DNA from 4 places in the Pseudomonas sp. S3_A03 genome. Region 4 is predicted to be linked to each of the others. Evidence: predicted binding sites of a transcription regulator. Region 4 holds the regulator's gene; each other region holds the start of a gene.
The links. Region 4 encodes FliA, which starts transcription of late flagellar genes. Its sites were predicted from a motif close to CTAAAGTTTNNNNNNNNNNNGCCGNTAA; they were not measured.
Positions count from the first base shown of each region.

Region 1: a site for FliA is predicted at 2,391-2,418, ahead of AB4O25_RS04190 (methyl-accepting chemotaxis protein). Genes of this name have one in related genera too.
Region 2: a site for FliA is predicted at 2,510-2,537, ahead of AB4O25_RS01110 (methyl-accepting chemotaxis protein). Genes of this name have one in related genera too.
Region 3: a site for FliA is predicted at 3,778-3,805, ahead of AB4O25_RS17705 (methyl-accepting chemotaxis protein). Genes of this name have one in related genera too.

Region 1 covers NZ_CP162753.1:974,892-982,761, forward strand. Annotated here, with positions in the region: gene AB4O25_RS04180 (AAA family ATPase) at 1-13, opposite strand, end outside; gene pnuC (nicotinamide riboside transporter PnuC) at 10-573, opposite strand; gene AB4O25_RS04190 (methyl-accepting chemotaxis protein) at 689-2,323, opposite strand; gene AB4O25_RS04195 (undecaprenyl-diphosphate phosphatase) at 2,554-3,384, shown strand; gene AB4O25_RS04200 (DUF1294 domain-containing protein) at 3,381-3,764, shown strand; gene AB4O25_RS04205 (MmcQ/YjbR family DNA-binding protein) at 3,753-4,109, opposite strand; gene AB4O25_RS04210 (LysR substrate-binding domain-containing protein) at 4,106-5,014, opposite strand; gene AB4O25_RS04215 (FMN-dependent NADH-azoreductase) at 5,140-5,751, shown strand; gene AB4O25_RS04220 (alpha/beta hydrolase family protein) at 5,965-7,002, shown strand; gene AB4O25_RS04225 (MFS transporter) at 6,996-7,870, opposite strand, start outside.
Region 2 covers NZ_CP162753.1:229,925-237,794, forward strand. Annotated here, with positions in the region: gene AB4O25_RS01100 (multidrug effflux MFS transporter) at 1-213, opposite strand, end outside; partial or broken gene AB4O25_RS01105 (hypothetical protein) at 287-535, opposite strand; gene AB4O25_RS01110 (methyl-accepting chemotaxis protein) at 820-2,445, opposite strand; gene AB4O25_RS01115 (acyl-CoA dehydrogenase family protein) at 2,770-3,960, opposite strand; gene AB4O25_RS01120 (flavin reductase) at 4,220-4,747, shown strand; gene AB4O25_RS01125 (LysR family transcriptional regulator) at 4,804-5,745, opposite strand; gene AB4O25_RS01130 (cytochrome b) at 5,746-6,303, opposite strand; gene AB4O25_RS01135 (catalase family peroxidase) at 6,303-7,379, opposite strand; gene AB4O25_RS01140 (PDR/VanB family oxidoreductase) at 7,640-7,870, opposite strand, start outside.
Region 3 covers NZ_CP162753.1:3,855,039-3,862,908, forward strand. Annotated here, with positions in the region: gene AB4O25_RS17695 (accessory factor UbiK family protein) at 1-11, shown strand, start outside; gene AB4O25_RS17700 (YifB family Mg chelatase-like AAA ATPase) at 164-1,660, shown strand; gene AB4O25_RS17705 (methyl-accepting chemotaxis protein) at 1,702-3,678, opposite strand; gene AB4O25_RS17710 (LysR substrate-binding domain-containing protein) at 3,857-4,777, opposite strand; gene AB4O25_RS17715 (NorM family multidrug efflux MATE transporter) at 4,930-6,333, shown strand; gene AB4O25_RS17720 (putative bifunctional diguanylate cyclase/phosphodiesterase) at 6,361-7,870, opposite strand, start outside.
Region 4 covers NZ_CP162753.1:2,304,164-2,312,033, forward strand. Annotated here, with positions in the region: partial or broken gene AB4O25_RS10355 (flagellar motor protein) at 1-363, opposite strand, end outside; partial or broken gene AB4O25_RS10360 (protein-glutamate methylesterase/protein-glutamine glutaminase) at 363-1,513, opposite strand; gene AB4O25_RS10365 (chemotaxis protein CheA) at 1,562-3,793, opposite strand; gene AB4O25_RS10370 (protein phosphatase CheZ) at 3,805-4,593, opposite strand; gene AB4O25_RS10375 (chemotaxis response regulator CheY) at 4,612-4,986, opposite strand; gene fliA (RNA polymerase sigma factor FliA) at 5,156-5,896, opposite strand; gene fleN (flagellar synthesis regulator FleN) at 5,893-6,726, opposite strand; gene flhF (flagellar biosynthesis protein FlhF) at 6,831-7,870, opposite strand, start outside.

The DNA.
Region 1 (7,870 bases), 1.3 Mb from region 4:
CCACTACCTTCATGGCTGCAACGCCGGGTCGGCTCGCCATTCACGCCAGCCTTGCACGGCGATCACAGTGAACAGCGCATAGAGCGCGGCGGTGAGATAGAGGCCTTTATAGAGGAACAGCCCGACGAAGATCACATCCACCGCAATCCACAACGGCCAGCATTGCACGCGCTTTTGCGCCATCCACATTTGGGCGACCAGGCTGAAGCCGGTGAGGGCGGCGTCCAGCCACGGTTGCGCGGCGTCGGTCCAGTGGGCCATGGCGGCGCCTAGCAACAGGCTGCCCACTGCGCCCACGGCCAGGCTGGCCATCACCGCAGGCACTCCCAGCCGGGTGACCTGGCGGCCGTGCTTGACTTCGCCGGCGCGGGTCCATTGCCACCAGCCATACACCTGCAGCGCCGCATAGACCACTTGCAGCAGCATGTCGGAATAGAGTTTCACGTCGTAGAACACCCAGGTATAGAGCAGCACCATCACCAGGCCGATGGGCCAGCACCACGGGTTTTGCTTGACCGTCAGCCAGACAGCGATCACCCCCAGGGCGGCGGCGATCAGTTCAAGCCCGGACATGGCGGATCCTTGGGGGAGTGGGAGAGGGCGGTGATTGTAACCAGAGGTAAGCAATCTTCAAAACACTGAAGGGCAAATGTGGGAGCAAGCCCCCTCCCACATCTTGATATGTACGTCAGACCTTGAATTGGCGGAGCAGGCCGTCGAGTTGGTCGCTCAAACCGCGCAACTGGGTACTGGCCAGGCTCGACTGCTCTGCGGCTATCGCCGTGCTGTGAGACAAGCCCGCAGCCTCGGTAACGTTCTGGTTGATGTCTTCCACCACGTGCGCTTGTTGCAGGGTAGCGCTGGCAATCGAGGCGTTCAGGCCGTTGAGGTTGCGCAGGGCCTGGCCGATGGCCGTGAGGCTGGCGCCGGCCTGGCCTGCTTGCTCGATGGTGAGTTGCGAGGCGCTGTGGCTGTCGCTGATCACCTTGACCGCCGCTTCCGAGTGGCCTTGCAGGCGCTCGATCATCACCTGGATTTCGGCGGTGGATTTTTGCGTGCGCTGGGCAAGCAGGCGCACTTCGTCGGCCACCACGGCGAACCCGCGACCTTGCTCGCCGGCACGTGCCGCTTCGATGGCGGCGTTCAGGGCCAGCAGGTTGGTTTGGTCGGCGATGGAGCGGATCACTTCCAGCACGCCACCGATCTGTGTGCTTTCGCTGGACAGGGTGCGGATCACTTCAACGGCCTGGCTGATGGTATGGGACAGCTGATCGATCTGCTGCAGGCTGCCGTCGATATTGACCTGGCCTTGTTGGGCCTGTGCTTCGGCTTCGCGCATTTCGCTGGCGGCATGTTCGGCGTTCTTGGCCACGTCCTGCACGCCGTAGGTGACTTCATTGATGGCGGTGGCCACCAGTTCCATCTGCTGCGACTGCTGTTGGCTGCGGTCATGGGCCTGGCTGGCGTTATTGCCCATCTCCGTGGACGATTGCCCAAGGGCGTTGGCGCACGACTGCAACTGGCTCACCACCTGGCGCAGCTTCGCGGTAAAGCTGTTGAAGTGCTGGGACAGTTGGGTGACTTCGTCGCGGCCGTGGGTGTCGAGGCTGCGGGTCAGATCGCTTTCGCCGCTGGCAATATTGCCCATGGCGTTCACTGCGGCCTGCAACGGTTGCACGATGCTGCGGGCAATCAACGCCACCAGCAAACCCATCAGCAGCGCGATGCCCAGCACAATGAACGACGCTTTCCACACTTGGGCGCTGAACTCGGCTTGCACATCGTCCACGTATACGCCGGAGCCGATGATCCAGCCCCAGGGTTCAAACAGTTGGATATACGAGGTCTTGGCCACCGGCGCTTCGGAGCCGGGCTTGGGCCAGCGGTAGTTGACGATGCCGGCGCCCTTGGCCTTGGCCAGGCTGACGAACTCGTTGAAGATCGCAAAGCCGTCCGGATCGCGGATAGCCGAAAGGTTCTGGCCGTCGAGCTTGGGGTTGGTCGGGTGCATGATCATCACGGGCGTGAGGTCGTTGATCCAGAAATAATCATCATGGCTATAACGCAACCCACGCACTGCGCTCAGGGCTTGTTTTTGCGCGGCTTCGCGGGTCATCACGCCGGTGGTTTCGAGGCTGTGATAAAACGTCAGTATCCCGCTGGCGGTCTGGACCACGTGCTGGGTCTGTTGGCTTTTGGCCTGGTAAAGATCGTCATGAATCTGCTTGAGCATCAGCAAACCCAAGGCCAGCAGCATCAGCACGGCGACTATCAGGATCAGCCAAAGGCGGCGGCTGATCGACATATTGCGCAAACTGTTCATCGTCCTGTCACTCCGGGCTTTTTATAATTGTGGGCGTCGCATCGACTTTTACGCCTTGTCTGATAGGCTTTCGGCCTGAAGTCGCAAAACCTGAGTACTGTCTGATTTTTCACGAAATTTTGCAGGCCGGCATTGATCGCCATCAACGCCGGGCCTTTCGCGCGCTCGGTCAGTGAACCATTAAAAAAGATTGATAAGGCATGCCACCGCGCATGACCTTTGGGGGAAGCATGGATTTTTGGACCGCCATTCAGGCATTGATTCTTGGCGTAGTAGAGGGGCTTACAGAGTTCCTGCCGATTTCCAGCACCGGTCACCAGATCATCGTCGCCGATTTGCTCGACTTCGGCGGCGAACGCGCGATGGCGTTCAATATCATCATCCAGCTCGGCGCCATCCTGGCGGTGGTCTGGGAGTTCCGTCGCAAGATTCTGGATGTGGTCACCGGCTTGCCCACCCAGCGCAACGCCCAGCGTTTCACACTCAACCTGTTGATCGCGTTTTTGCCCGCCGTGGTGCTGGGGGTGATTTTCGCCGACCTGATCCACCATTACCTGTTCAACCCGATCACCGTGGCCACGGCGCTGGTGGTGGGCGGCATCATCATGTTGTGGGCCGAGCGCCGCGAGCATGAGGTGCACGCCGAGAGTGTCGACGACATCACCTGGAAAGACGCACTCAAGGTCGGCTTCGCCCAGTGCCTGGCGATGATCCCGGGTACGTCCCGCTCCGGCTCCACCATCATCGGCGGCCTGTTGTTCGGCCTGTCGCGCAAGACCGCCACCGAGTTCTCATTCTTCCTGGCCATGCCCACCATGGTCGGTGCGGCGGTGTACTCGGGCTATAAGTACCGCGACCTGTTCCAACCGGCGGACCTGCCGGTGTTCGCCATCGGTTTTGTGACCTCGTTCATCTTTGCGATGATCGCGGTCAAGGGGCTGCTCAAGTTCATCGCCAGCCATAGCTATGCGGCGTTTGCCTGGTACCGCATCGGGTTTGGCCTGTTGATCCTGGCGACCTGGCAGTTCGGCTGGATCGACTGGGCAGCGGCCAAGGCATGAGCATCCAGCATCCGCGCTTGAAGGCGGCGATCTTTGCGCTGTTGTGCGCGGCGCCGCTGCTGGGCTCGATAGGGGTGTGGCGGCGCGGTGAAACCGTGATCCCGCTGGCGGCCTACGGCCTGGTCAGTGTGGTCGCGTTTTTGCTGTACTGGAGCGATAAGCGCAAGGCGCGCACCGACAGTTGGCGCACCCCGGAAAACATCCTGCATGCGGTGGAACTGGCAGGCGGTTGGCCAGGCGCGTTGATTGCCCAGCAGGTGTTGCGCCACAAGACGCGCAAAGTGTCTTACCAGGTGCTGTTCTGGGTGATCGTGCTGCTGCATCAAGTATTCTGGCTGGACCAGTTGTTCCTGGGCGGCAGCTGGCTGTCAGTCCTCTAGCAGCAAGCCGATCTGCGTGCGCTTGGGCAGTTTGCTCACCACCAGTTGGTGGGAACGCCGCAACAAGCCGCGCAGCTCCTCGGCGCCGAGCGGGTAGGGCGTGTTCATGATCACCCACTGCGCACGCGCCAGGTACGGCGCGGGGTGGATGCCGGGGCGGTCCACGTGGCCCAGGAACAAGGCTTTATCGACCTTGAACGCCAGCGAGTCGCCGCGCAGGTTCTGTAACGCGAACATCTTGTTGCCGGCAATCGAAAACACCCGCACGCCACCCCATTTGTAGTCCTCCCGCGCGCCGGGCAGGCTCAGGCAGAACGTGGCGACGTGTTCTTCGGTCATCTTCATAGCAGGCGGTCTCCGCAGCTTTTAAAGCCTTCTTCCAGATAATCGATCCAAGCGCGAATGGCCGGCAGTACGCCACGTCGATGGGGGTACACCGCCTGTAGCCAGCCGCCGGGCAACGACCACTCGGGCAGCAGTTGCACCAAGCGACCGCTGGCCAGCTCTTCCTCGCAATACATCATCGGCAGCACGGTAAAGCCCAGGCCCATGATCGCGCTGGCCTTGCGTACGTTGAAGTCATCCACGCCCAACCGCGCTTCCATCACCAGGTCGTGCGGGTTGCCCCGAGGGTCGAGCATACGCTGGTGCACCATGCGGTCGGCCTCCAATGCGCCAAGTATCGGCAAGTGCTTGAGGTCGTCGAGGGTGCTGACCTGGCGGCCGTTTAGAAAGTTGGGGCTGGCAACCAGCACGGTCTGGGCCGGACGCAGGCGCTTGGTGACCAACAGCGGGTCCTCGTCGCCCAATTCGCGCACGCGCAGGGCCACGTCGATGCCTTCGGCCACCAGGTCGACACGGCGATTGACCAGGGTCATTTCCAATTGCACCTGGGGGTGGGCGGCGAGGAACCCGGCAACCACGTCGGGCATCATGTTTTGTGCCAAGCCCACCGGGCAAGTGACTCGCAACCGCCCGCGCGGCTCGCTGGACATACTCGCCACGGCCTCATCGGCCATCTCGGCTTCCAGCAGCATTGCCTGGCAGTGACGCAGGTAGCGCTCGCCAACGGCGGTCAGGGTCAACTGCCGGGTAGTGCGTTGCAGCAGGCGCGCGCCCAGGCGTTCTTCCAGCTCGGCAATGCGCCGCGACAGCCGTGACTTGGGAATGCCCAACAGCCGACCGGCGGCCGCGAAACCGCCGGCTTCGACAACTTTGGCGAAATAGTAGAGGTCGTTAAGGTCTTGCATGGTGGAGCCTATTGTCCTGTCAGTGGGACAAACTATCGCATTTCAGACGGCTTATCGAACATTGGTTTCATACGTAGTATCACCACCATCTGATCGCCACCGTCGATCCCATTCGGAGACCTACCATGAAACTGTTGCACATCGATTCCAGCATCCTCGGCGACAACTCGGCTTCCCGTCAGCTCAGCGCCGGCGTTGTCAAAGCCTGGCAGGCGGCCGAACCGGGTGTGGAAGTGACTTACCGCGACCTGGCCGACGACGCTATCAACCACTTTTCCGGCGCCACGCTGGGTGCATTGGGCACCGCCGCTGAGCTGCGCGATGCCGCGCAAAAGCACGAAGCCGAGCTGAGTGCCTCGTCGTTGGCGCAATTTCTTGCCGCCGACGCCATCGTGGTGGGCGCGCCGATGTACAACTTCACCATCCCGACTCAGCTCAAAGCCTGGATCGACCGCATCGCCGTGGCCGGCCAGACCTTCCACTACACCGAAGCCGGCCCGGAAGGCCTGTGCGGCAACAAAAAAGTCATCATCGTGTCTACCTCCGGTGGCATGCATGCCGGTCAAGCCACCGGTGCGGCCCACGAGGGCTACCTGAAACTGCTGTTCGGCTTCCTTGGCATCACCGATATCGAAATCGTGCGTGCCGAAGGCCTGGCCTACGGTGATGAAGTGCGCAGCAAGTCCATGAGCGACGCCAACGTACTGATCAACGAACAATTGTTTGCCGCCGCGTAAGGCTTGTGTAAATTTCGCTGTCCCCCGGTTTCAATCTGAAACCGGGCGCTTCAAACTCTGTATTCTGCTCGCCTGAACGCGACCGGAGTGCGGAGTTTTTTCGTTTGCCCGCGGTCTTTTTTTAATGTGGCCCAGGTTGTGCAAGCATGGGTTCGACACCCTGGGCTTTTCATTCGACATGTCGGTTCTCACGCAGCAAAGGTGGACATCCCCATGATGCGTCTTTGTGCTGTTATGGTTCTTTCCCTGCTAGGCAGCCTGATTTCAGTGCACGCCGCGCCCGCGCCGCACCCTCATTGGAGTGTGGGCTTTCATCGCATGACGTTTCTCGACCCGCTGGATTTGCAGCCAATGAAGGCCGTCGCGTTCTATCCCTCCACCGACACCGAGCACAGCACGCAGGTGGGCGCCTATCACGTCGCCGCCACGGAAGACTCCAAGATCGCCATCGGCCGTTTCCCGATGCTGATGCTGTCCCATGGCAACACCGGCACGCCACTGGCGTTGCATGACCTGGCCACCTCGCTGGCGCGCAAAGGGTTTGTGGTGGTGGCGGTGCTGCACCCCGGCGACAACTATAAAGATCACAGCCGCCTGGGGACGCTGAGCAACCTGTATGGGCGGCCGATCCAGATTTCCGAAGCCATCACCGCGACCCTGGCGGACCCGATGCTGTCCCCCTTCGTTGACGTCGACCAAGTGGGCGTTATCGGCTATTCCGCCGGCGGCGAGACGGCATTGATCCTGGCGGGTGCCAAGCCGGATTTCGATCGCCTGCGCCGCTATTGCCAGGAGCGCCCCGAAGACCGTGATGCCTGTACCACCAAAGGCGAGCTGGTGGTCGACCGGGATGACTTGCAGCCGCAGTCCGACCCACGTATCCACGCGCTGATGTTGATGGCACCCCTGAGCCTGATGTTTGGTCGGCACACCCTGGCCGACGTGCATGTGCCGGTGCTGCTCTACAGCGGTGACGGTGACAAGCTGGTGGCCGTGGACAAAAACGCTGCGGCCCTGGCGCGCAAACTGCCGCAGCCGCCGGATTTCAAACTGCTGGCCGGGGCAGGGCACTTCGTGTTCATGGCTCCGTGCGACAGCGACCAACTGGCGGCAATGCCGGCCATCTGCACGGATGCCGACGGCGTCGACCGCGAAGGCATTCACCGCGACCTGATTTCCGAGGCCGGACGCTTTTTCGCCCACACCCTCAGCGAACCTACCCGCGCCGGCCTGCAAACGGCTGATCAGTAAGCGCGCCGCTGAAGCAGCAAGGTCAAGCCCAATGCCGTGACCGACAGCAGCGCGGCGCAGAAGAAAATCCAGCCATAGCCAAGGTTCAGCGCTACAAAGCCCATCAACGGCCCGGCAATCGCCAGGGCCAGGTCGAAGAACACCGCGTAGGCGCTCAACCCGGCGCCACGGCTGCTGTTGGGCACCTGCTTGATGGCTTCCACGCCCAGCGCCGGGTACACCAGCGATAAACCGAAGCCGGTCAGCCCGGCACCGATCAACGCTACGCCGGTGGTAGGGGCCAGCCAGAGCAGCGTGAGGCCCAGGGTTTCGATGACCATGCAGGCAATCGCCGCGCGAAAGCCGCCAAAACGGCTGATCGCCGAGATAAACACCAGCCGCGACAGAATAAAGCACAGGCCAAACACCGTGAGGCAGTACGCCGCGCCGGTCCAGCCGCGATTGAGGTAATACAACGTGATAAAGGTGGTGAGGGTGCCGTAGCCGATGGACGCCAGGCACAAGCTGGCGCCAAACGGGGCGATACGCCCGAACACCGCCCAGAACGGCAGGCGTTCGCCGCGCACCACCGGCACCGATGGCTTGTTGCGGATCAGCACCAGGCCCAACGCCGCCAGCACGGTGAGTGCCAGCCCCAGGCTGTTGTAGCCGTACTCGGCGACCATCACCACGCCCAGCGGCGCACCAATGGCGATGGCGCCATAAGAGGCGATGCCGTTCCAGGAGATCGAACGCGCCGTATGCTCCGCGCCAACCTGGCCCATGCACCAACTGATGGTGCCCACGCCGATTAACCCTTGGGCCACGCCCAGCAACAGCCGGGCGACGATCAGAATGCCCAGGCTCAAGCCGGGAATGCCGTGCAGCA
Region 2 (7,870 bases), 2.1 Mb from region 4:
GACTACCGGCCCGAACAGCAATTGTCCAAGCCCCATTGCCAATAAAAAGACCGTGAGCGTCAGCTGAATGCTGGCAACACTGGTCGAATAATCAACCGCCATTTCGGGCAGGCTAGGCAAATACATATCGACGGCTGAGGGCCCCAGTGCGGCGATGGCCCCCAAGGCAATGGCAAACTTCAGTGAAGGATTGCCGAAATGACTCTTTTCCATAACAAACTCATGATTGACTTCCTACCGGAAGGTAGGAAAGTGGCGTGAAGTTAACGAGAACCGAGAGGCAAGGTCAAGCGGTTATTTTCTTAGTGGCCAGGCAGCACCTGCCAGCGCTCCGCGCAATGCATGCGCACGAAAGTGTTTTAGGCTTCAGTTCAAAGTGTTTTTTCAAGAAGCGGCTGAAATGAGCGGAATCTGTGAAACATCATTTTTAAGCGATCGAGGTAAGCGACTCAGTGCGCAGCAACGGGTTGGCCAAATCGATCACGCTGCGTTCGAGCCTAGCGCGCTGGATGTATCGACAGACGCCGTCACCTTCCGCACCAGCTATGGGGCGGAGAGGGTGGCCATCTCGTTGTAGTCGGGGCAATTTGGAGGCAACACAGAGGACCACCTGGCGCCGTTATCCAGCGCCACGGGTGGCCCACACGCCAACGGGACACTTAGCGCCAATGGCCGTAATTTTGTGGGCGGGATCAGGGTTCAAATTGAACTCTATGAGAGCCAGACTTGCCTGCGAACTAGGCGCCTTGGTGTATCAGGCAGACCTCTTCATCGTACGCGCGTGCAAGCCTCGATCCAACAGATGGCCTCCGATACCTCTTACAAGCGAAACCTCGACACCATGCTGTTCAGGTCAACCGCCAGGCGGGTCAACTCGCCGCTGGCGGCGCTGGTCTGGGCGGCGCCGTTGGAAGATTGCGTCGACAGGTCCCGGATGTTGACCAAGTTGCGGTCCACTTCACGGGCGACTGCAGCCTGTTCTTCCGCAGCGGCGGCGATGACCAGGTTACGCTCGTTGATCTCGATCACTGCGGTGTTGATGGTTTCCAGCGCCAAGCCTGCGCCTTTCGCGATGCTCAGGGTAGATTCAGCACGGTCAGTGCTGTTACGCATTGAACTGACCGCTTTTTGGGTGCCGCCTTGAATGCTGCCAACCATACGTTCAATTTCGCTTGTGGACTGTTGGGTGCGATGGGCCAAAGCGCGTACTTCATCGGCGACAACCGCAAAACCGCGACCGGCTTCACCGGCCCGGGCCGCTTCGATAGCTGCGTTCAGCGCCAGCAGGTTGGTCTGATCCGCCAAGCCACGAATCACGTCCAGAACCTTGCCGATGTCGCGGGACTCCTCCGCAAGATTACCAATCAGATCGGCGGTGCTTTGCACATCCCCGCTCATGCGTTCGATAGCGTTGACGGTTTCGTGAACTAGATCCCGGCCATCGCCTGCTGACGCCGTCGCGTTTTTTGACGCCTCTGAAGTGCTCACTGCGTTACGCGCCACTTCTTCGACGGCGCTGGTCATTTCGTTGACTGCAGTCGCGGCTTGTTCTATTTCGTTGTCCTGCTGCGCAAGGCCGCGGGCGCTTTCATCGGTAACTACGTTCAGCTCCTCGGCAGCGGAAGCCAGTTGTGTTGCGGATCCGGAAATACGCATCAAGGTATCGCGCAGTTTCTCCTGCATTTTTTGCATGGCGAGCAGCAACCTGCCCGCTTCGTCAGTGCCATCAACCTTTATCGGTCGGGTCAGATTACCTTCGGCTATGGTTTCAGCCGCTTCAAGTGCCAACGCTATAGGTTGGGTGATGCTCTTGGTCAGCAGCCAGGCAAACAGCATGGTCAGCAGCGAGGCAATAATGAGGAGGCCGACAACCCAGTTGAACGCAGAGCTGTACTGGTCAGCAGCGGATTGATTGATGATAGCCAGCTGGGCGTTATTGAAGTCAGTAAGCTTACCCAACGCCACGTTTATCTGCTCAGCGTTAGCCGCAGACTCGGCGTTCAGCACGCGCGTTAGCTCCTGCAGATCGCCAGCCCGACTGAGGGTAACAAGGCGCGTTTCAATCTTGCGATATTCACCCATCAGCCGCATATAGTCGTTGTAGTCGGATTGCTCTACAGGGGATGAAATCAGTTTGGCGTATGCTGCCTGCGACTGGTTAAGTTGTTGGTTTTGTTCCGCAAGTAATTCGATGGTCCTGTTCTGAATATTTGGTTCGCGATCAGTTAACAGCCGATGCGATAAAACCCGCATGCGGACGCCCGTCACCGTTAGAGCATTCAGGGTCTGAAAGCTAGGGACGCCATTTATCGCGATGTCGTCGCCAGCTGCTCGGATCTTGCTCATCTGAGACAGGGCGAAGAGGCCGAGAATCAGCATGAGCGCGCCTATGAGGGAGAACCCCAGAAATGCGCGCGGAGCAATGTTCATTGTTCTTATTGTCATGGTTTTCCCAGAGCGTGGAATGTGCTCCCCGCAAGCAGCGGCGGATGGCCCAGCGCATAAGTTTTTATCGGTCGCTTGATGACACACTTGAGCGAAAACAGCTGTGTGCCGCATATTAAAACTGATATTGCCCACTCACCAACTTACATACATCGACTGATGTCGGCCCGATGCAGCCCGATTGCGACAATCTTCAACCCAGACGACCTGGACGCGATTTTCGTTCAGTTGGTAGAGACTCGCTAACAAGGTTGCATATTTCTCTTACAGAATCAGCTCTAGAGGCTGCAGCAGCGTGACAGAAGCTGCTGTGCATAGTGGTGCTCAAGGATAGGGGATGGTCGGTTCGATGCCCGCGAACACCGCGCCAGCGCCGTCGTAAGTCGCTTCGCCGAGGAAAGCATGCTGTGTCACTACCATGGAGTCGCGTACGATCCATTGCAGACGATTGTCATTGAAGATGGCTGCAGTCCCCGCCAGTCGATAAGCCTTCATGACTACGTCCGCTCCGGTATGAGCGGCATGGGTGGCGCTGAGGCGTAATAAGTTAGTCTGCTGCAGGGTCACCGGATTACCGGCGATGAGCGAGGCCCATACAGCTTCGGCGGATTCGTAGAAAAACGCCTGGGCGCTTCGCAGCATCGCCTCTGCCTTACCCAGTTCGCTGCGGTAATAAGCGCGATCACCCAAACGCGGGGCACCGGTGACAGTCTTGGTGCTGCCCGACATTGCGATCACCAAGTCCAGTGCTGCGCGTGCCAGCCCAAGGTTAACGGCGGCGTGAACTTGCGCCTGGTAGGAAACAGACGGGTAATGATAGAGGGGCTCGTCAATTGTGGAGGCACTGCCCCGCACGAAAGTCCACTCGCGTTGGACGTTCTTTTGGTGCAATTTGAGGTCATGGCTCCCCGTGCCTTGCATCCCGACAACATTCCAGTTGTCGACGATCTGCACTTCGCTTGCCGGGAACACAGCGGTCAGCGGTTTGCCTGCCGTCGGTCCTCCACCGTTGGCCGATGTGCCACCGATGCCGACACCAATCCAGTTGGCACCTTTGCACCCACTAGCAAACCGCCAGTGCCCGCTGACTTCCCAGCCATTTTCAGTCTCTTTGGCAGGTTGTAGAGGGTAAAGGCCGCCAGCATAGACCTGGTCTGGCCCGTTGGCATAAATCAATGCTTGGGTTGCCGGGGGGAGTGCCGCCAGGTAGATGTTGGCTGAGCCGAACGCGGTCACCCAACCGACCGAACCGTCGGCTTCGGAAACCCGCTCTACGATGCGCAGGAACTCGGCTGGAGGCAGCGCATCGCCACCGAAACATTTGGGAGTACTGGCGCGGAAGATACCCACTGCTTTCATTTTTTCAATCATGTCTAAAGGGACATGGGAGCGCTGGTTAAACTCGCTGCGACGCTCGGCAATCTCCGCAATCACATCATCCAGGGAAATCGCCTTGATGCTGATTGGAGCGCCTTCACGTGTGTCACGATCATCGAAATTGTTTTTGCTGTTCATGTTTATTGTTCTCTGGCTAGGGTGATTGCATACACGTTCAGAATGCGTGGGATGATAAGAAAAAATCAAATTCGGAATATGAATAAGCTAAATAATCCGTGGGAATTAACTGTCGTGCCATGCGCCTCTAAAGGGGAGGGCGTTTAAGGGCGATGGCTATTCCTGCTGTCAATAGTGCGTATGAGTAAAGCGAATTTGACCGAATGAACAATCCCTCTCAACATGGATTCACCAAGTCAATAATTAAAAGGTGAAGGTTATGGTTAGCGATCAATCAAAACAACATTTTCGGCAAGCGCTGTCATTGTTGTCTGCGGCGGTGAATATCATTACTACCGATGGCCCCCATGGTCGCTTCGGATTAACTGCGAGTGCGGTCTGTTCGGTCACTGATACGCCCCCAACATTATTGGTTTGCATCAACCGTAACAGTTCAATTCATGAAGCGTTGCTGGGCAACAGGGCGTTGTGCGTAAATATACTGACCGGTGATCTGGAGGGTGTTGCGCGAAAGTTTGCTGGCATGACCGACCTGCCGCCTGCTGAACGTTTTGCCGGCCAGGATTGGCGGACAGGCTCCTCGGGCTTACCGGTGTTGAACGACGCCCTAGCAAGCCTCGAAGGAAACATAGTAGATATCAAGGAAGTCGGATCGCATTCGGTATTATTTGTCGAAATTAACCAAATTCAGGTCCGTGAAGAGGGGGAGAGTCTGATTTACTTTGGGAGAAACTTCCACCGTCTGGGGCGGGCTGCAGCCGTCAACGTACAGACGTCGGGATCCTGAATAATTGCAGTTCCCCATTCGTGGGTTACAGGGTTTATAAAGAATGCTCGCACGCCTCATTTGATATGAACTCCAGTATGGCTGCCGGAGGCAAACAGACTAATGATTAACCCGCGCAGCCAGGTTATCCCGGCATCCGATAGGAAACGGCTATGGCAATAAAGTCCCACCGAGATGGCTGGCAATTCGATGGGCAGACTCAGCAGCCGATAGCGCTGGTCGTGGTTTAGCTGCATGGCAATGGCACGCGGCAGAATCAATGCCAGATCAGTGTTGGCAACGATTTTCGGGGCAATCGTGAAGTTAGGCACTTTCAGAGCGATTTCGCGCGCAATGCCGGCCTTTCCGAATGCTGCATCGGCGGTTACGCCATGGCCGGTAATATTGCTCGAAACGTCAACATAGCGCAGGGCGAGTATGTCCAGAACGCTCAATTCATCTTCCTGAAAAGGATGGCCGTCGCGCAACAGACAAATGAATTCGTCGTCTAGCAAGTTTTCGTGGATGCACTCTTCACCAAGTTCTACCAGATAGCCTATCGCGATATCTACATCACCTTTGCGCAATGCCATAGCCAGTTGCTCTATAGGCATTTGACGCACATCCAGGCGTACTTTCGGCGCCTCGCGCGCTAGCACTTCCATCACCGTCGGTAGCACATAAAGTTGCGACATATCCGACATGGAGATGCGAAAAGTACGATCCGCTGTTTTCGGTTCAAAGTTCGAAAACATCATTAATGCGCTTTGAATAATAATCAGCGCATGTTCAATGGGTCCGTGCAGGCGAATAGCTGCGTCAGTCGGCTCCATCGACGTTGCTGTTCGTACGAACAGCGGATCGTCAAACACATCGCGTAGTCGACGCAGTGCGTGACTGACGGCGGGCTGGCTGAGGTGTAGGCGTTCGGCCGCGATTGTCAGGCTGCGGTGTTCCCAAATAGCCACAAAAGTCCTGAGAAGATTCAGATCGATCGTGGCCATGTTGATGTGCGTCATTTATTTACCACGAGCCTTACGCGTGATGCTGGAAAAGACGCCGTCGCGGTATATCCAAGCATGTATCAGCGCTGCGCAAAGATGTCCTAACACAAGCAGAAACAGAGCCCAGGCGAATAACCCATGTGCGGCCCGAAACCAAGCGTAAAGCGCGGAGCTGACAGGAGCAATAGGTGGAAGGTTCCAGCCCGCGAACATGGTGACAGGCCAATTTCCGGCAGAGAGCGTCGCCCAACCGAGCAGTGGCAGGCAGAGCATCAGCAAGTAGAGCAATAGATGCGAAACATGCGCCGCCATTGCCTGCCAGTACGGTACGCTGGCAGGCAATGGCGGCGTGGTGCTTAAAAGCCGATTGCCTAGACGCAGGATAGCCAAAAGAAGAATGGCGATTCCCAGAGGCCTATGAAGATCAATGAGCCAGGGACGCAGGCTCAGAGAAGCCATCATGCCTACACCTATAAATAGCATAGCCAGGATAAGGACAGCCATGAGCCAATGGAGAAGCCGTGCCGCGAAGTTGAAACTTTGCACACCGGTGTGCTTCTGCTGGGTATGCATTATTTGATTTCCTTTTTGCCAACCGCGTCAGTGGCTTTACCAAAACCGACTTCTCGTAATCGGGCGTTATAGGACTGGGAGTAAATACCCGCACGGGCTGCAAGCACCGGATCGTCTGAAAGCGCTATTCCTGAAGGTACAAGCGTCGGGTCAAAGTTAATGTCACGACATGCCCCATGAGTTTGCTCTACCACCTGGTTGACCTCTAACGTCCCAGCGATTACCTCCTTGCGGTTGCTCGGCCATGGTTGAGAAGGGTCGTTCACCGGATCTCCCGCCTCGGCCAGTTGGAATACCAGATCCCAGTACAAGGGTGCTACACCCACACGCTGAGTTATTTCATTAAACAGGAAGTCATGACTGGCTTGCGCATGAGCCTCTATGCTCAACATCTCTACCGCCGCATGAGGGCGCATGGACCAGCGCACAGGTTGACGTTTTCCATCCGCTGCAATGAGTACGAAGGCGTTGATGGAATTATATTCGGTTCCTGCAAAACTGGCCGGCCAAGTCGCGTTCGCCTCTCGCTCTACAGACTTGCGAGCCTCTGGATATTTTTGAAAAAACGCGGCCACCTTGTCCGGGGCTGGTTGTCCAGTGGCAGCCACCGGTTCAAAGGCCTCGACCTGCGCCAGGAAACCCTCGGCATCCCGAGTCGCGAAGTAGGGTTCGTTGTTGAGCTTCATTCGCCACTGTGACTTGTCGTCGCCTACCAGCATGAGTGCCATGCTGACGGTCGCCGTCGAATTGTCCGCCGCATGCGGGTCCACGGTGCCGATTGAAAAACGCCCGACGGCGGGGATGTTGGCCGGTAGAAAAATACGTGAGGTCGACAGAGGGACGGCCTCGCCGCTCGCATGAAAAGTCCCACTGAAACACATACCCTTACCGTGGGCCCGTCGATAGCCTGGTGGAAAATTATCTAGGGAGTCACCCAGAAACTCTTTTGTGGTAACGCCGGTGCCTAAGAATCCTCCTGCCCAGGCAAAAGCCAGCACAAGAGCAGTCGCGATACTGAATATGCCCAACAACGGCACTCGATATTTCCATAAACCCTGAAGGTTATTCTTAAGCATAAAATTCTCAGCTGCACGTTGTCAGGCAGCGCTGGATTGAAACTGCCGAATGGCTAGCGCCAACACTAACCGGCGCAAAGCAGTAGTCATGTGTAAGACAGGGGGATTTGAACCGCCGATACGGCAAGAAAAAATCCCGGTGGGCTCAATGGGTTTGCTTGAGCGGCAACGCATGACAATCCCTGCGCCATAGCCTGTGTGTCATTACATTGCTGAGGACGGCCAAGGCAAATGACGCCGGCGATGCACCGCTTTTGACGTTATATGTCCAGCACCAATCGTGGAGATTTTGATCGTGAACAGCATACCAATATCGTATCGTTCGCCGCTTTTTCATCAGCAGTGAGATACACATCGCGATGGTCTGGTTCACCCTCTAAAACATCACAGAGGCATGTGCCACAAACACCCTGCTCGCAGGATATTTCGATATCAATACCTACTTCAGCCAGTGCTTGATAAATGGTCTGCCCGGTCATGACATTGACGGT
Region 3 (7,870 bases), 1.6 Mb from region 4:
CCGCTGAATAAACGCAGCCCGTGTGGAAGGGGGCTGGCTCCCTCCACACGCGCGTCACCTTTTTCTCTGGATACGTTCTGTAAAACCTCCGCGCTTCGCTCTTCCCCACCTCGTCTACCCTTGAAAAACCGCAGGAAGCGGCCCTCCATTTCAAGGAACGAGCATGTCCCTCGCCATTGTCCACAGCCGCGCCCAGGTCGGCGTCGAAGCCCCCGCCGTCACCGTAGAAGTGCACATGGCCAATGGCTTGCCTTCCCTGACCCTGGTGGGCCTGCCCGAAACCGCCGTCAAGGAAAGCAAGGACCGCGTGCGCAGCGCCATCCTCAACAGTGCCCTGCAATATCCCTCGCGCCGCATCACCCTCAACCTCGCGCCCGCCGACCTGCCCAAGGACGGCGGGCGCTTTGATTTGGCCATCGCCTTGGGGATTCTGGCGGCCAGCGTGCAGGTACCGGCGTTGATGCTCGATGAGGTCGAATGCCTGGGCGAATTGGCGCTGTCCGGTGAAGTGCGCGCGGTCAAAGGTGTGTTGCCAGCCGCATTGGCGGCGCGCAAGGCCGGGCGCACCGTGATAGTGCCGCGGGCGAATGCCGAGGAGGCCTGCCTGGCTTGCGGGTTGAAGGTGATAGCGGTGGATCACCTCCTGCAGGTGGTAGCGCACTTGAATGGGCAGGTGCCGATTGAGCCCTACAAATCCGATGGCTTGCTGTACCTGAACAAGCCCTACCCAGACTTGAGCGAAGTGCAGGGCCAACTCGCCGCCAAGCGTGCATTGCTGATCGCAGCGGCGGGTGCGCACAACCTGCTGTTCAGCGGGCCACCGGGCACCGGCAAGACCTTGCTCGCCAGCCGCCTGCCCGGTTTGCTACCGCCACTGAGCGAACAGGAGGCTCTGGAAGTGGCGGCGATCCAATCGGTGGTCAGCCTCGCGCCGCTGAGCCACTGGCCACACCGGCCGTTTCGCCAGCCGCACCATTCCGCTTCAGGCCCGGCGCTGGTGGGTGGCGGCTCGAAACCGCAGCCAGGGGAAATTACCCTGGCGCATCACGGGGTGTTGTTCCTGGATGAATTGCCGGAGTTCGATCGCAAAGTACTGGAGGTGCTGCGCGAGCCACTGGAGTCGGGACACATCGTGATTTCCCGCGCTCGCGACCGAGTGAGTTTCCCGGCGCGCTTCCAACTGGTGGCGGCCATGAACCCCTGCCCCTGCGGCTATATGGGCGAACCCAGTGGGCGTTGTCGCTGCACGCCGGAGCAAATCCAGCGGTATCGAAACAAGCTCTCCGGGCCGCTGCTAGATCGAATCGACCTGCACCTTACCGTGGCACGTGAAACAACCGCGTTGAATCCAACCCGGCAGGCCGGTGACACGACGGCTACAGCCTCGGCCCACGTGGCCGAAGCCAGGGACCGTCAGCAACGGCGCCAGGGCTGCGCCAATGCCTTCCTTGATCTACCGAGCCTGCGCGAGCACTGCCAATTACTGAAAGCCGATGAAAGCTGGCTGGAGGGTGCCTGCGAGCGGCTGACGTTGTCGCTGCGCGCGGCACATCGGCTACTCAAGGTGGCACGCACTCTGGCGGACTTGGATCAGGTGCAGGCGATCACCCGCGATCATCTCATGGAGGCCTTGCAATACCGGCCCCCAGCAATCACTTGAGTCTGGCGTAGGCCCCCTCGCACATTTTGCACAGCGTAATCTCAGCGGAACCGATCCACTTCATGGCGCAGGCCCGCCGCCAACGTTTCCAACTCCTTAGCGGTAATCGCCAAATTCGACACCACTTCACGCTGCTCGCTATTGGCCAGCGCGATGCTCTGCAAGTTGCTGCTGAGCAAGGTCGCGGTGCTGCTTTGCTCCTGGGTCGCGGTGGTAATCGCTGCGAACTGCTGACCGGCCGAGCGGCTTTGCTCGTCGATACGTGCCAGGGCCGAGGCCACGTCGGCGTTGCGCGACAGGCCTTCCTGCATCAGCGCATTGCCGTGCTCCATGGTGCTGATGGCATTGCCGGTTTCCTTCTGGATGCTCTGGATCATCCCGGAAATTTCATCCGTGGCTTCGCGGGTACGCGACGCCAGGTTGCGCACCTCGTCGGCTACCACGGCAAAACCGCGACCCTGTTCACCGGCCCGTGCGGCTTCGATGGCGGCGTTGAGCGCCAGCAGGTTGGTCTGCTCGGCGATGGAGGTGATCACGCCGACGATTCCGCCGATCTCCTGGGAGCGTTGGCCCAAGGTGTTGATCACGGACGCGGTGCTGTTCAGGGCGGTGGCGATGTGTTCCAGGGACGACGACGCCTCTTGCATCGAGTTGCGACCGATACGGGTTTGTTGCGCGTTTTCCTGGGCCAGGCGCTCGGTGGCGCCCATATTGTCGGCGATATTCAGCGACGTGGCGCTGAACTCCTCAACCGCGCCGGCCATGCTGGTGATCTCGCCGGACTGCTGTTCCATGCCGTCATAAGCACCGCCAGACAAACCGGACAGCGCTTGGGCACGGCTATTGACCTCTTCGGCTGCCTTGCGGATATGGGAAACCATGGTCGACAGCGCTTCACCCATTTGGTTGAAACTGCGCGCCAGTTGGCCAATTTCGTCATGGCTGGACACGTTCAGGCGTGCACTCAAATCACCCGCGCCCAAGGCTTCGGCCTGGCGCACCAGGTCGCTCAGCGGCTGCAGCTTGCTGCGCAGCAGCCACACCGTGGCACCCACCGCCAGCAGCATCGCCAGCACGCTGCCGATCACCAGGCGAATCCCGACCGCCCAGGTAACCGCGCGGATTTCAGCTTTCGGCATGCTCGCAACCACGGCCCAAGGGCCACCGTCGAAGGGTACCGAAACACTGTAGAAATCTTCGTTCTTGTCGCTCCAGAAGCGGCCTTTGCCAGGGGTCTTGGCCAGATCCAACATCACCGGCACCGCCTGATCCAACGCCTGTACACCCGCCGGCGGTACCAGCCAGCGCTTCTGCTCGTCGAGCAACGCCAGGGAGCCGGTCTGGCCGATGCGGAAGCGCTTGAGGTTTTCGAACTGCGCGGCCTGGGCGTCGGTGTAGTCAAACCCGATGAACAGCACGGCAATCACTTTGCCGCCGGCGTCGCGTACAGGGCTGTACTGGGTCATATAGGACCGATCGAACAACACTGCTCGCCCGATATAGGCCTGGCCACCGAGAACACGTTGGTAAGCCGGGCCTTGGCGATCAAGCACGGTGCCGATCGCGCGGCTGCCGTCCTGCTTGGTCAGGGACGTGCTGACGCGGATAAAGTCGTCGCCGCTGCGCACGAACACCGTGGCCACGCCGCCGGACATTTGCTTGAACTCGTCTACTTCGGTGAAGTTGTTGTTGAGCACTTCGCTGCCCAGCAACAGGCTCGGCGTCTGCACCCCGGCCACGGTGACCGGGTGATCGGCCTGCACCGACAGCCCGGCGCTGAAGCGCTTCTCAAACAACCCCGTCAGGCGCTGGGTGCTTTCGCGCAGCGTACTGTGGAAGGTATTGAGCTGGTCGGCGAGCAAACGCGCTTCGCTGGCCAGGTGCTCCTCGCGGGTATCGAGGTTGGCGGCATCGAGGGACCGCAGGGCGAAAACGGTACTGCCGCTGATGACGACAGCCAGAATCAAGGCTAATGCGAGGCCTAACTGGGAGGCGATCCGGGCGCGAGGTTGAGACATGACTGCTCCTGGCCGAGGCCAGGATCATCCTGATCTCATAGCGCTGCTCGGCAAATTATCTGGTGGGAAACGTTGGAGGACGATGGTGCCAACACACCTACTTCGGCGGCGCTCGGCAATACTTGAGCGAGTCGCAGGGGTATCACGCAAACGGTTGCGCGCCAGGCCTGCAACCCCCTCAATCGAGGCGCTCGACCGCCGGCAGGACCATGGCTTGCACTTCGCCCTGAAGGAAATCCGCCAGGCGCCGCAAGCGTTCACCACCGGGACGGGTTTTCGGCCACACCAGGTAGTAATTTTCCCCACTGGCCACCGCGGTCGGCCACGGCAGGCTCAAACGCCCCTGGGCCACGTCTTCGGCCACCATCAGCAGGTCGCCCATGGACACGCCGTAACCACGGGCGGCGGCGATCATGCCCAGCTCAAGCGTATCGAACACCTGCCCGCCCTTGAGCGAAACCTGGGACGACAACCCCATGCGCTCCAGCCAACTGCGCCAGTCGCGACGGTCTGGCGTGGGGTGCAGCAACTCGGCGCCGGCCAGGCGGTTTACATCCCAAGGCCCGTCGCTCAACAAGTTCGGCGCGCCAACCGGAATCAACAGCTCGGGGAACAGATAGCAGGCCTCCCAATCCGCTGGAAAATGCCCGTTGCTCAAGAGCACCGCGCAATCGAAAGGCTCCTGGTTGAAATCCACCTCATCCACGCTCATCCAGGCGCTGGTCAGTTGCACCTCATTGCCCGGCTGCAACGCCCGGAAGCGACTGAGCCGCGCCAACAACCAACGCATGGTCAGGGTCGACGGCGCCTTCATGCGCAAAATGTCGTCTTCGGCGTTCAGGGTGTGGCAGGCCCGTTCCAGTGCGGCAAACCCTTCGCGCACGCCGGGCAACAGCAGGCGCGCGGCTTCGGTGAGCTGCAAATTGCGGCCGCTGCGCTGAAACAGGCGGCAGGCGAAATGTTCTTCCAGGGTGCGGATATGCCGGCTCACCGCACTCTGGGTGATCGACAGCTCTTCAGCGGCGCGAGTAAAGGAATGGTGCCGGGAGGCCGCTTCAAATGCGCGCAAGGCATAAAGAGGAGGAAGACGACGAGACATGTTGAAAGCTCCGACAGCGCAATGCCCGAACCCTACCAGAATCAATCAGGCATGAGTTTTAATCATGCGAACGATCGCTTTTATCCCTTTGTGCATTGGGCGCAGAGCGCCGAGAATCAACCCTCTCCCAACCCTCTGATTTGTTGAGCGTGATGATCATGCAGCATCCGGCACGTACCGAACTCTGGGCCATTCTGCGGCTGTCAGGGCCGCTGATTGCCTCGCAGTTGGCGCACATGTTGATGGTGCTGACAGACACCTTGATGATGGCGCGCCTGAGCCCGGAAGCCCTGGCTGGCGGCGGCCTGGGCGCGGCGAGTTATTCGTTCGTGTCGATCTTCTGCATCGGCGTGATTGCTGCCGTGGGGACGCTGGTCGCTATCCGTCACGGCGCCGGCGATATCGAAGGCGCCACCCGCCTGACCCAGGCCGGGCTCTGGCTTGCCTGGCTGATGGCCCTGGCGGCGGCCTTGCTGCTATGGAACCTCAAACCGGTGCTGCTGATGTTCGGCCAGACCGAAACCAACGTGCAGTCGGCGGGACAGTTCCTCACGGTGCTGCCGTTCGCCTTGCCCGGCTACCTGAGCTTCATGGCTTTGCGCGGCTTCACCAGTGCCATCGGCAAGGCCACCCCGGTGATGGTGATCAGCCTCGGCGGCACGGTGCTCAACTACCTGCTCAATCACGCGCTGATCGAAGGCATGTTCGGCCTGCCGAAACTCGGCTTGATGGGCATCGGCCTGGTCACCGCCATCGTCGCCAATGGCATGGCGCTGGCGCTGATGTGGTACATCCGCAGCAACCGCGCCTACGCTGCCTACCCGCTGAGCAACGGCCTGCTGCGCCTCAACACCCACTATCTGCGCGAATTGTGGCGCCTGGGCCTGCCGATTGGCGGCACCTACGCGGTGGAGGTCGGGTTGTTCGCCTTTGCCGCGCTGTGCATGGGTACCATGGGCAGTACGCAGTTGGCGGCGCATCAGATCGCCCTGCAAATTGTCTCGGTGGCGTTCATGGTTCCGGCCGGCATGTCCTACGCGGTGACCATGCGCATCGGCCAGCACTATGGGGCCGGGCAATTGCTGCAAGCGCGCATGGCGGGGCGAGTGGGGATCAGTTTTGGCGCGGCGGTGATGTTGGGATTTGCCGCCGTGCTGTGGCTGTTTTCCGACCCTTTGATCGGGCTCTTCCTCGACCATGACGACCCGGCGTTCCACGACGTGATCGTGCTGGCAGTCAGCCTGTTGGCCGTCGCGGCCTGGTTCGAGCTGTTCGATGGCGTGCAGACCATCGCCATGGGCTGCATCCGAGGGCTCAAGGATGCCAAGACCACCTTTCTGGTGGGCTTGGGATGCTACTGGCTGATCGGCGCGCCTTCGGCCTGGCTGATGGCCTTCACCCTGGGCTGGGGGCCGACCGGTGTGTGGTGGGGTTTGGCGTTGGGCCTGGCGTGTGCAGCGGTCAGCCTGACTTGGGCGTTTGAAGCGAAGATGAAGCGAATGATTCGCCAGGAACCGCAAGTACACGCGAAATTCCCAGCCATGCAACCTGACTAGCGCGGGCACTTGGGTTGGGTTTACAGCTCAACCCAGTAACGCCTGCTGGCCCTTGTCGAACTTCAAGTACTCCACCAACTCCGGCAGCGGCAACGGTTTGCTGATCAGGTAACCCTGGGCCTGGTCGCAGCCAAACAGCCTCAGCAACGCGAGTTGCTCCGGGGTTTCCACGCCTTCGGCCACCACTTCCAGGTTGAGATTGTGTGCCAGGTTGATCATCGCGTGTACCAGCTTGCGGTTCTCTTCGCGCTCTTCCATGCCGCCGACAAAGCTCTTGTCGATCTTCAACAAGGCGATCGGCAAGCTATTGAGGTGCACGAACGATGAGAAACCGGTGCCGAAGTCATCCAGGGAAAACCGCACACCCAGGCGACCGAGGGCATCCATGGTCTGCTTGACCAGGTCACTGCGGCGCATCACGGCGGTTTCGGTCAGCTCGAACTCCAACCACTGCGCCTCCACGCCGCGCTCGCTGATCAGCCGGCTGAGCGTGGAGAGCAACTGGCTGTCCTGGAACTGGCGGAACGACAGGTTGACCGCCATGTGCAGCGGCGGCAGGCCGCGTTCGCGCAGGTCTTGCATGTCGCGCAGGGCCCGGGAGATCACCCAGTAGCCCAGCGGTACGATCAGGCCGCTCTGTTCGGCCAGGGGCACGAATTCGCTGGGGGGCAACAGGCCGCGTTCGCCGTGGCGCCAGCGCACCAGGGCCTCAAGGCCGACGATATGCCCATCGTCCAGATCCAGGCGTGGCTGGTAATGCAACTCCAACTCATCGCGACGCAGGGCACGGCGCAGTTCACTTTCCAGGTCGGCCAGGCTGCGCGCATTGCGGTTGATGCGTTCGTTGAAGATATGAAAGGTGCAGCCCTGAGTGCTTTTGGCTTGCTGCATGGCGATATGGGCGTGCCACATCAGCGGGTCGGCGCCGGCGCGCGCACGGGCATGCGCCACGCCCAGGCTGCAACCGATCAGCAGGCTTTCGCCATCTACCCAGTAAGGTTCGGCCATCGCTTCGGTAATGCGCTCGGCCATCCATTCGGCGCGCTGGGGCGCACGGCGGGTGTCGATCAACAGCGCAAATTCATCGCTGCCCAGGCGGGCCAGTTGGTCGCCGACCTCAAGCTGGTTCTTGAGCCGCGAGACCACCTGCAGGATCAACCGGTCGCCGGCCTGGTGGCCGAGGGCGTCGTTGGCGTGACGGAAATTGTCGAGGTCCAGGTGACCGAGGGCCAGGCCGCGACCTTCGTTCTCGGCCAGCCGCGCGGCCAGCAGGGTCTGGAAACCCTGGCGGTTGGCGATACCGGTGAGGGGGTCTTGCTCGGCCAGGCGCTGCAGGGTGTTTTCCAGCACACCACGCTCGCGCACATGGCGCAGGCAACGGCGCACAGTGTCGGCGTCCAATCCATCATGGATCAGCCAATCACTGACGCCCAACGGCGCTACCAACGGCTCCTCTTCCAGCAGCAACACACACGGCAGGCTGCAACGGCCAGGCCCGGGCTGCAGGCTGGGCGTGGTCAATAGCACGGCGCTTTGG
Region 4 (7,870 bases):
CCGGCTCGGCGCCGTCCACCAGCAACTGCAAGCCTTTGCGCGCGTAGCTGTCGGGCTCGGCATCGGCCACGCCTTCCAGCCCCAGCAGGCCTTCCTTGCGGGCGGTGAGGCTCCAGTTGACCACGCGGTCGATGCCACCGGCCAAGTCGACGCGTGGAGGGAAATGATCCAGATCGCGATCTGCATTGCACGCTTGAACGAACTCATCGGCGACTGCAGCAACGCGGCGCCCACGGTGCCGCCAATCACGATCAGCGCCGCCGGCCCGTTGGCCAAGGCGCCCAGGTGGCCGCCTTCGAGGTAGTTGCCGCCAATGATTGCGACAAACGCCATGGTGATGCCGATCAGGCTCAACACATCCATTAGAGGCAGGCCTCCACCAAATGCTTGCCGATGTCGTCCAGGCTGTACACGGCGTCGGCCAGGTCCGCCTTGACGATGGCCATGGGCATGCCATAGATCACACAGCTGGCTTCGTCCTGGGCCCAGATCGCACTGCCGCCCTGCTTGAGCAGGCGCGCGCCTTCACGGCCGTCGGCGCCCATGCCGGTGAGCACCACCGCCAGAACTTTGTCACCGTAGGACTTGGCCGCCGAACCGAAGGTGATGTCCACGCACGGCTTGTAGTTGAGGCGCTCATCGCCCGGCAGGATTTTGATCGCGCCACGGCCGTCGACCATCATCTGCTTGCCGCCGGGGGCCAGCAGCGCCAGGCCAGGGCGCAGAATGTCGCCATCCTCGGCTTCCTTGACACTGATGCGGCACAGCTTGTCCAGGCGTTCGGCAAAGGCTTTGGTGAACGCGGCGGGCATGTGCTGGATCAACACGATCGGCGCCGGAAAGTTGGCCGGCAACTGGGTCAACACGCGCTGCAAGGCGACCGGGCCACCCGTGGAGGTGCCGATGGCGACCAGCTTGTAGGCTTTGCGCTTGGGTGCCGGCGAATGCGCCGTTGCAGTGGCCGGGGCCGACGTGCGTACCGGTGGCGGTGCAGGCCGTGCAAGCGGCGCGGGCGCCGGGCGACCGAACGAGGCACGGCTGGAGGCAGCCGGCGGAGCCACCGCTGCCGGGGCAGGCGTCGGTGTCGGTGTCGGCGCGCTGAACAGGCTGCGGCGGTTACTGCGCGAGATGCTGTGGACTTTCTCGCACAGCATCTGCTTGACCTTCTCGGGGTTGCGCGAGATGTCTTCGAAATTCTTCGGCAAAAGTCCACCGCACCGGCATCCAGCGCATCGAGGGTCACTCGGGCGCCTTCATGGGTCAGCGAGGAGAACATCAATACCGGGGTGGGGCAGCGTTGCATGATGTGCCGGACTGCCGTGATGCCATCCATCATCGGCATCTCGTAGTCCATGGTGATCACGTCCGGCTTCAGCGCAATGGCTTGATCAATCGCCTCTTTGCCGTTGGTGGCCGTGCCGACCACCTGGATGCTTGGATCGGCGGAAAGAATTTCCGAGACGCGGCGGCGGAAGAAACCCGAATCGTCCACCACCAGGACCTTGACTGCCATAAACACTCCGTTAGGTGGGGCGGGCGAGACCGCCCTGCCCCACCAGAATCAAATACGCCGAGCGGCGTAACGCTTGAGCATGCTCGGAACATCGAGAATCAGCGCGATCCGACCGTCACCGGTGATGGTCGCACCCGACATGCCCGGGGTTCCCTGCAGCATTTTGCCCAAAGGCTTGATGACCACTTCTTCCTGGCCCACCAGTTGATCGACGACAAAGCCGATACGCTGGGTACCCACGGAGAGAATCACCACATGACCTTCGTGCTGCTCTTCATGGGCGGCCGATGCAACCAGCCAGCGCTTGAGGTAGAACAGGGGCAGCGCCTTGTCGCGCACGATCACCACTTCCTGGCCGTCCACCACGTTGGTGCGCGACAGGTCGAGGTGGAAGATCTCGTTGACGTTGACCAGCGGGAAGGCGAACGCCTGGTTGCCCAGCATCACCATCAGGGTCGGCATGATCGCCAGGGTCAACGGCACCTTGATCACGATCTTCGAGCCTTGGCCCTTGGTCGAGTAGATGTTGATCGAACCATTGAGCTGGCTGATCTTGGTCTTCACCACGTCCATGCCCACGCCACGGCCCGACACGTCGGAGATCTCGGTCTTGGTCGAGAAGCCAGGGGCGAAGATCAGGTTGTAGCACTCGGTGTCGGTCAGGCGGTCGGCGGCGTCCTTGTCCATCACGCCACGCTTGACCGCGATATTGCGCAGGATGGTCGGGTCCATGCCCTTGCCGTCATCGGTGATCGACAGCAGGATGTGGTCGCCTTCCTGCTCCGCCGCCAGGATGACTTTGCCGCCACGGGACTTGCCCGAGGCTTCGCGTTCTTCCGGGGTTTCGACGCCGTGGTCGACCGCGTTGCGCACCAAGTGGACCAGCGGGTCGGCCAGGGCCTCGACAAGGTTTTTGTCGAGGTCGGTTTCTTCACCCACCAGTTCCAGGTTGATCTCTTTCTTCAGTTGGCGCGCCAAGTCACGCACCAGGCGCGGGAAGCGGCCGAAGACTTTCTTGATCGGCTGCATCCGCGTTTTCATCACGGCGGTTTGCAGGTCGGCGGTCACCACGTCGAGGTTCGACACGGCCTTTTGCATGGCTTCATCGCCACTGCTCAGGCCCAGGCGCACCAGGCGGTTACGTACCAGCACCAGCTCGCCGACCATGTTCATGATGTCGTCCAGGCGCGCGGTGTCCACGCGCACGGTGGTTTCGGCTTCACTGGCGGGTTTGTCCGCAGGCGGCGCCGCGGCGGCGGCACGCGCTGGGGCCGCAGCCGGCGCCGCCGCTGGGGCAGGTGCCGGTTTGGCGGCTGGAGCGGCTGGAGCGGCAGCTTTGGCGGGTGCAGCCGCTTTGGCGGCAACCGGTGCTGCCGTAGCGGCGGCAGGTGCAACCTCGCTGAACTTGCCCTTGCCGTGCAAATCGTCAAGCAGGGCTTCGAATTCGTTATCCGTGATCAGGCCATCAGCGGCAGGCTGCGCAGGGGCGGCAGGCGCAGCGGCGGTGGCGGCGACTGCCGGCAAGGCGTCGGCCGCAAAGGTGCCTTTGCCGTGCAGTTGGTCGAGCAACGCTTCGAATTCGTCGTCGGTGATGTCGGTGCTGACCGGCCCGCCCGCTGCGGCAGGTGCAGGAGCGGCAGCGGCAGGCGCCACCGCATCAGCGGCGAACTGGCCTTTGCCATGCAGCTGGTCGAGCAGCGATTCGAATTCCGCGTCGGTAATGTCTTCGCTGGTCGGCGCCGCTGCCGGGGCTTCGGCGGCCGGTGCTTCGGCTTCGGCCTTGACGGCACTGAGGGAGTTGAGCAGTTGTTCGAACTCAGTGTCCGTGACATCCGCTTCAGGCTCCGCCACAGGCTCCGGCGCCGCTTCAACCACCGGCGCGCAAGTGTCCGCAGGCTCTGCATAGCGCGCCAGGGCCGCCAACAGTTCCGGCGTGGCCGCCGTGATCGGGGCACGTTCACGCACTTGGCTGAACATGCCGTTGACCGCATCCAGTGCTTCGAGAATCACGTCCATCAACTCCGAATCAACGTGACGCTCACCCTTGCGCAGGATGTCGAACACGTTCTCGGCGATGTGGCAGCACTCCACCAGCTCATGGAGCTGGAGGAAGCCGGCGCCCCCTTTTACAGTGTGAAAACCGCGAAAAATTGCATTGAGCAGGTTCGCATCATCCGGGCGGCTTTCCAGCTCGACCAGTTGCTCGGACAGTTGCTCTAAAATTTCGCCGGCCTCTACAAGGAAATCCTGAAGGATCTCTTCATCGGCGCCGAAGCTCATGTGGGTGCTCCTTAGAAGCCTAAACTGGATAACAGGTCATCTACGTCATCCTGACCTGACACAACGTCTTCACGTTTATCGGCATGAATCTGCGGACCTTCACCCTTGGCGAGATGTTTTTGTGGATCTTTTTCCGAGAGGATCGCTTCGCGGTCATGTTCAATGCCGGCAAAACGGTCAACCTGGCCTGCCATAAGCACCAATTTGAGCAAGTTGCTTTCCACTTCGGTGACCAACTGGGTCACACGCTTGATCACCTGACCGGTGAGGTCCTGGTAATCCTGGGCCAGCAAAATATCGTTGAGGTTGCTGGAAACCGTGCGGTTTTCCTGCTCGCTGCGCGACAAGAAGCCTTCAACCCGACGTGCCAGCTCACGAAACTCCTCAGCCCCGACTTCCCGGCGCATGAAGCGGCCCCAATCGGCGCTCAGGGCCTGGGCTTCAGTGGCCATGCCGTTGACCAGGGGCGTGGCGTTCTCCACCAGGTCCATGGTGCGGTTGGCCGCCGCCTCAGTCAGCCTGACCACATAGGACAGGCGTTCGGTGGCATCGGTGATCTGTGAGATTTCTTCGGCCTGGGGCATGTGCGGGTCAATCTGGAAATTGACAATCGCACTGTGCAGCTCGCGTGTGAGCTTGCCCACTTCCTGATACAGGCCGCGGTCACGGGTCTGGTTGAGCTCATGGATCAACTGCACCGCGTCGCCGAACTGGCCTTTTTCAAGGCTGTCGACCAACTGGTGAGCATGTTTTTTCAGGGTCGACTCAAAGTCTCCCTGTGACGTTTCGTTATGCTCCATAGCTCCCCCGCGATGGCATCAGCCGTGGATGCGTTCGAAGATTTTTTCGATCTTCTCTTTCAAGGCCAGTGCAGTGAATGGCTTGACCACGTAACCGTTAACACCCGCCTGGGCAGCTTCGATGATCTGCTCACGCTTGGCTTCGGCGGTGACCATCAGCACGGGAAGGCTGCGCAGCTTTTCGTCGGCCCGCACATGACGCAGCAAGTCGATACCGGTCATGCCCGGCATGTTCCAGTCGGTTACCAGAAAGTCGATGCTCCCGCTGTTGAGGATCGGAATCGCCGTAAGGCCATCATCCGCCTCGACCGTGTTTGTGAACCCAAGGTCACGCAACAGGTTTTTTATGATCCGCCGCATCGTTGAGAAGTCATCAACGATGAGGATTTTCATGTTCTTGTCCAATTCGACCTCCAAGCAGTCTTAAACGCGCCCAGCACCTGGACGCGTCATTTCAATCAACAGGCATTACACAAAAAGGACTGCCGGGGGCACCACGGGCCGAACCCGCGAAGATCCATCACCTTCGCGGTATCGCTTTGCAGTGTCCCCACACTGCCTGTCAGCGCGCTCGCCACTCTCCCAAACGCCCCCGCAAGCGAGCGGCGCACTGGCTGTGTAACTGGCTGACTCGCGATTCGCTGACCCCCAGGACCTCACCGATTTCCTTGAGGTTCAGCTCTTCGTCGTAGTACAGCGCCAATACCAGTCGCTCACGCTCAGGCAAATTGGCAATCGCGTCCGCCAACGCACCCTGAAAGCGTTCATCTTCCAGGTCTCGCGCCGGCTCCATATGAGTACTCGCGCCGTCCTCGTGCAGCCCTTCATGTTCACCGTCCTGCAACAGGTCGTCGAAACTGAACAGGCGGCTGCCCAAGGTGTCGTTCAAAATCCCGTAATAATCGTCGAGACTCAATTGGAGTTCGGCCGCAACTTCGTGATCTTTAGCGTCGCGACCGGTTTTTGCTTCAATTGCGCGAATTGCGTCACTGACCATGCGCGTATTGCGGTGTACCGAACGAGGCGCCCAATCACCCTTGCGCACTTCATCGAGCATGGCGCCCCGGATACGGATACCCGCATACGTCTCGAAACTCGCGCCTTTGGTGGCATCGTATTTGGTTGACACTTCGAGCAGGCCAATCATGCCGGCCTGGATCAGGTCTTCGACCTGGACGCTGGCGGGCAGGCGTGCCAGCAGGTGATAGGCGATGCGCTTGACCAGCGGCGCATAACGCTCGATCAACTCGCCCTGACCGTCACGGGCGGACTTCTTGTAGGCGTTATAGCCGTTCGCTGTCATAGCACGGGTCCTGCGCTCGTCTGATGTACCAATCGCTCGACGAAAAACTCCAGATGCCCCCGTGGGTTGGCGGGCAACGGCCAAGTATCGACCTTTTGGGCAATAGCCTTGAACGCCAATGCGCATTTGGAACGAGGGAACGCTTCGTAGACCGCACGCTGCTTTTGCACAGCCTTGCGCACACACTCGTCGTAGGGAACTGCACCGACGTATTGTAAGGCGACATCGAGGAAGCGATCCGTGACCTTGGTCAACTTGGCGAACAGGTTGCGCCCTTCCTGCGGGCTCTGGGCCATGTTGGCCAGTACGCGGAAGCGGTTCATGCCGTAGTCACGGTTAAGTAATTTGATCAGGGCGTAGGCGTCGGTGATCGAGGTGGGTTCATCGCAGACCACCAGCAACACTTCCTGCGCCGCGCGCACGAAGCTGACCACGGATTCGCCGATCCCGGCGGCGGTGTCGATCACCAGCACGTCGAGGTTGTCGCCGATATCGCTGAATGCCTGGATAAGGCCGGCATGCTGCGCCGGGCTCAGGTGCACCATGCTCTGGGTGCCGGAGGCGGCCGGCACGATGCGGATCCCGCCAGGGCCTTGAAGCAGCACATCGCGCAGCTCACAGCGCCCCTCGATCACATCGGCAAGCGTGTGTTTGGGCGTCAACCCCAGCAGAACGTCGACGTTCGCCAGTCCCAGGTCAGCATCCAGCAGCATGACGCGACGGCCAAGTTCTGCCAGGGCCAGGGACAAATTCACTGACACGTTAGTTTTTCCGACGCCACCTTTGCCGCCGGTCACCGCGATCACCTGTACGGGATGCATGCTGCCCATTTTATTTCTTTACCTTGTCTTGCTTAGACGCAGGCTACATGGCTTGGCCGCGTGAATCGCTTGCAGACCATCGATGTAGATACTTTTCACGGTGTTCATCTGACTCAACCGACCCGTTTTGCCGGGTTGTGATAGAGATCGGCGAACATGTCGGCCATCGCTTCCTCGCTAGGCTCGTCTTGCATTTGTACGCTGACGGCGCGGCTGACCAACTGATGACGGCGCGGCAGATGCAGATCATCCGGGATCCGCGGCCCATCGGTCAGGTAAGCCACCGGCAGTTCGTGGCTGATAGCCAGGCTCAGCACTTCACCCAGGCTGGCGGTTTCATCCAGTTTAGTCAGGATGCAACCGGCCAGCCCGCAGCGTTTGTAGCTGTGATACGCAGCGGTAAGAACCTGTTTCTGGCTGGTGGTTGCAAGCACCAGGTAATTTTTTGACTTGATGCCACGCCCGGCCAGGCTTTCGAGCTGCATACGCAACGCCGGGTCGCTGGCTTGCAGGCCGGCGGTGTCGATCAGCACCACGCGCTTGCGCAGCAGCGGGTCGAGGGCATTGGCCAGGGATTGACCGGGGTCGACATGGGTAACCGGCACATTGAGGATGCGGCCCAGGGTCTTGAGCTGTTCCTGGGCGCCGATACGGTAGCTGTCCATGCTCACCAGCGCGATATTCTGGGCGCCGTACTTAAGCACATAACGGGCGGCAAGCTTGGCCAGCGTGGTGGTCTTGCCCATGCCGGCCGGGCCGACCATGGCGATCACTCCGCCCTCTTCCAAGGGTTCGATCTGTGGCGTGGTGATCATCCGCGCCAAGTGGGCCAGCAACATGCGCCAGGCCTGGCGAGGCTCTTCGATTTCGTGGGTCAGCGCCAACAGGTCGCGGGACAACGGGCCGGACAGGCCGATGCGTTGCAGGCGACGCCACAAGTTGGCCTGTTGCGGTTTGCTGCCTTGCAGTTGGGTCCAGGCCAGCGAGCCGAGCTGCACTTCGAGCAACTCGCGCAGGCCATTGAGTTCAAAGCGCATCGAGTCGAACGCGCGCTGGTCGACTGCGGCGGCCGGGGCGGGCGCGGCAGGACGCGGCGGTTCGATGAAAGTGGGCTCGACCAACGGCTCGGCAGCCGTCAGCGGCAGGCCGGCGA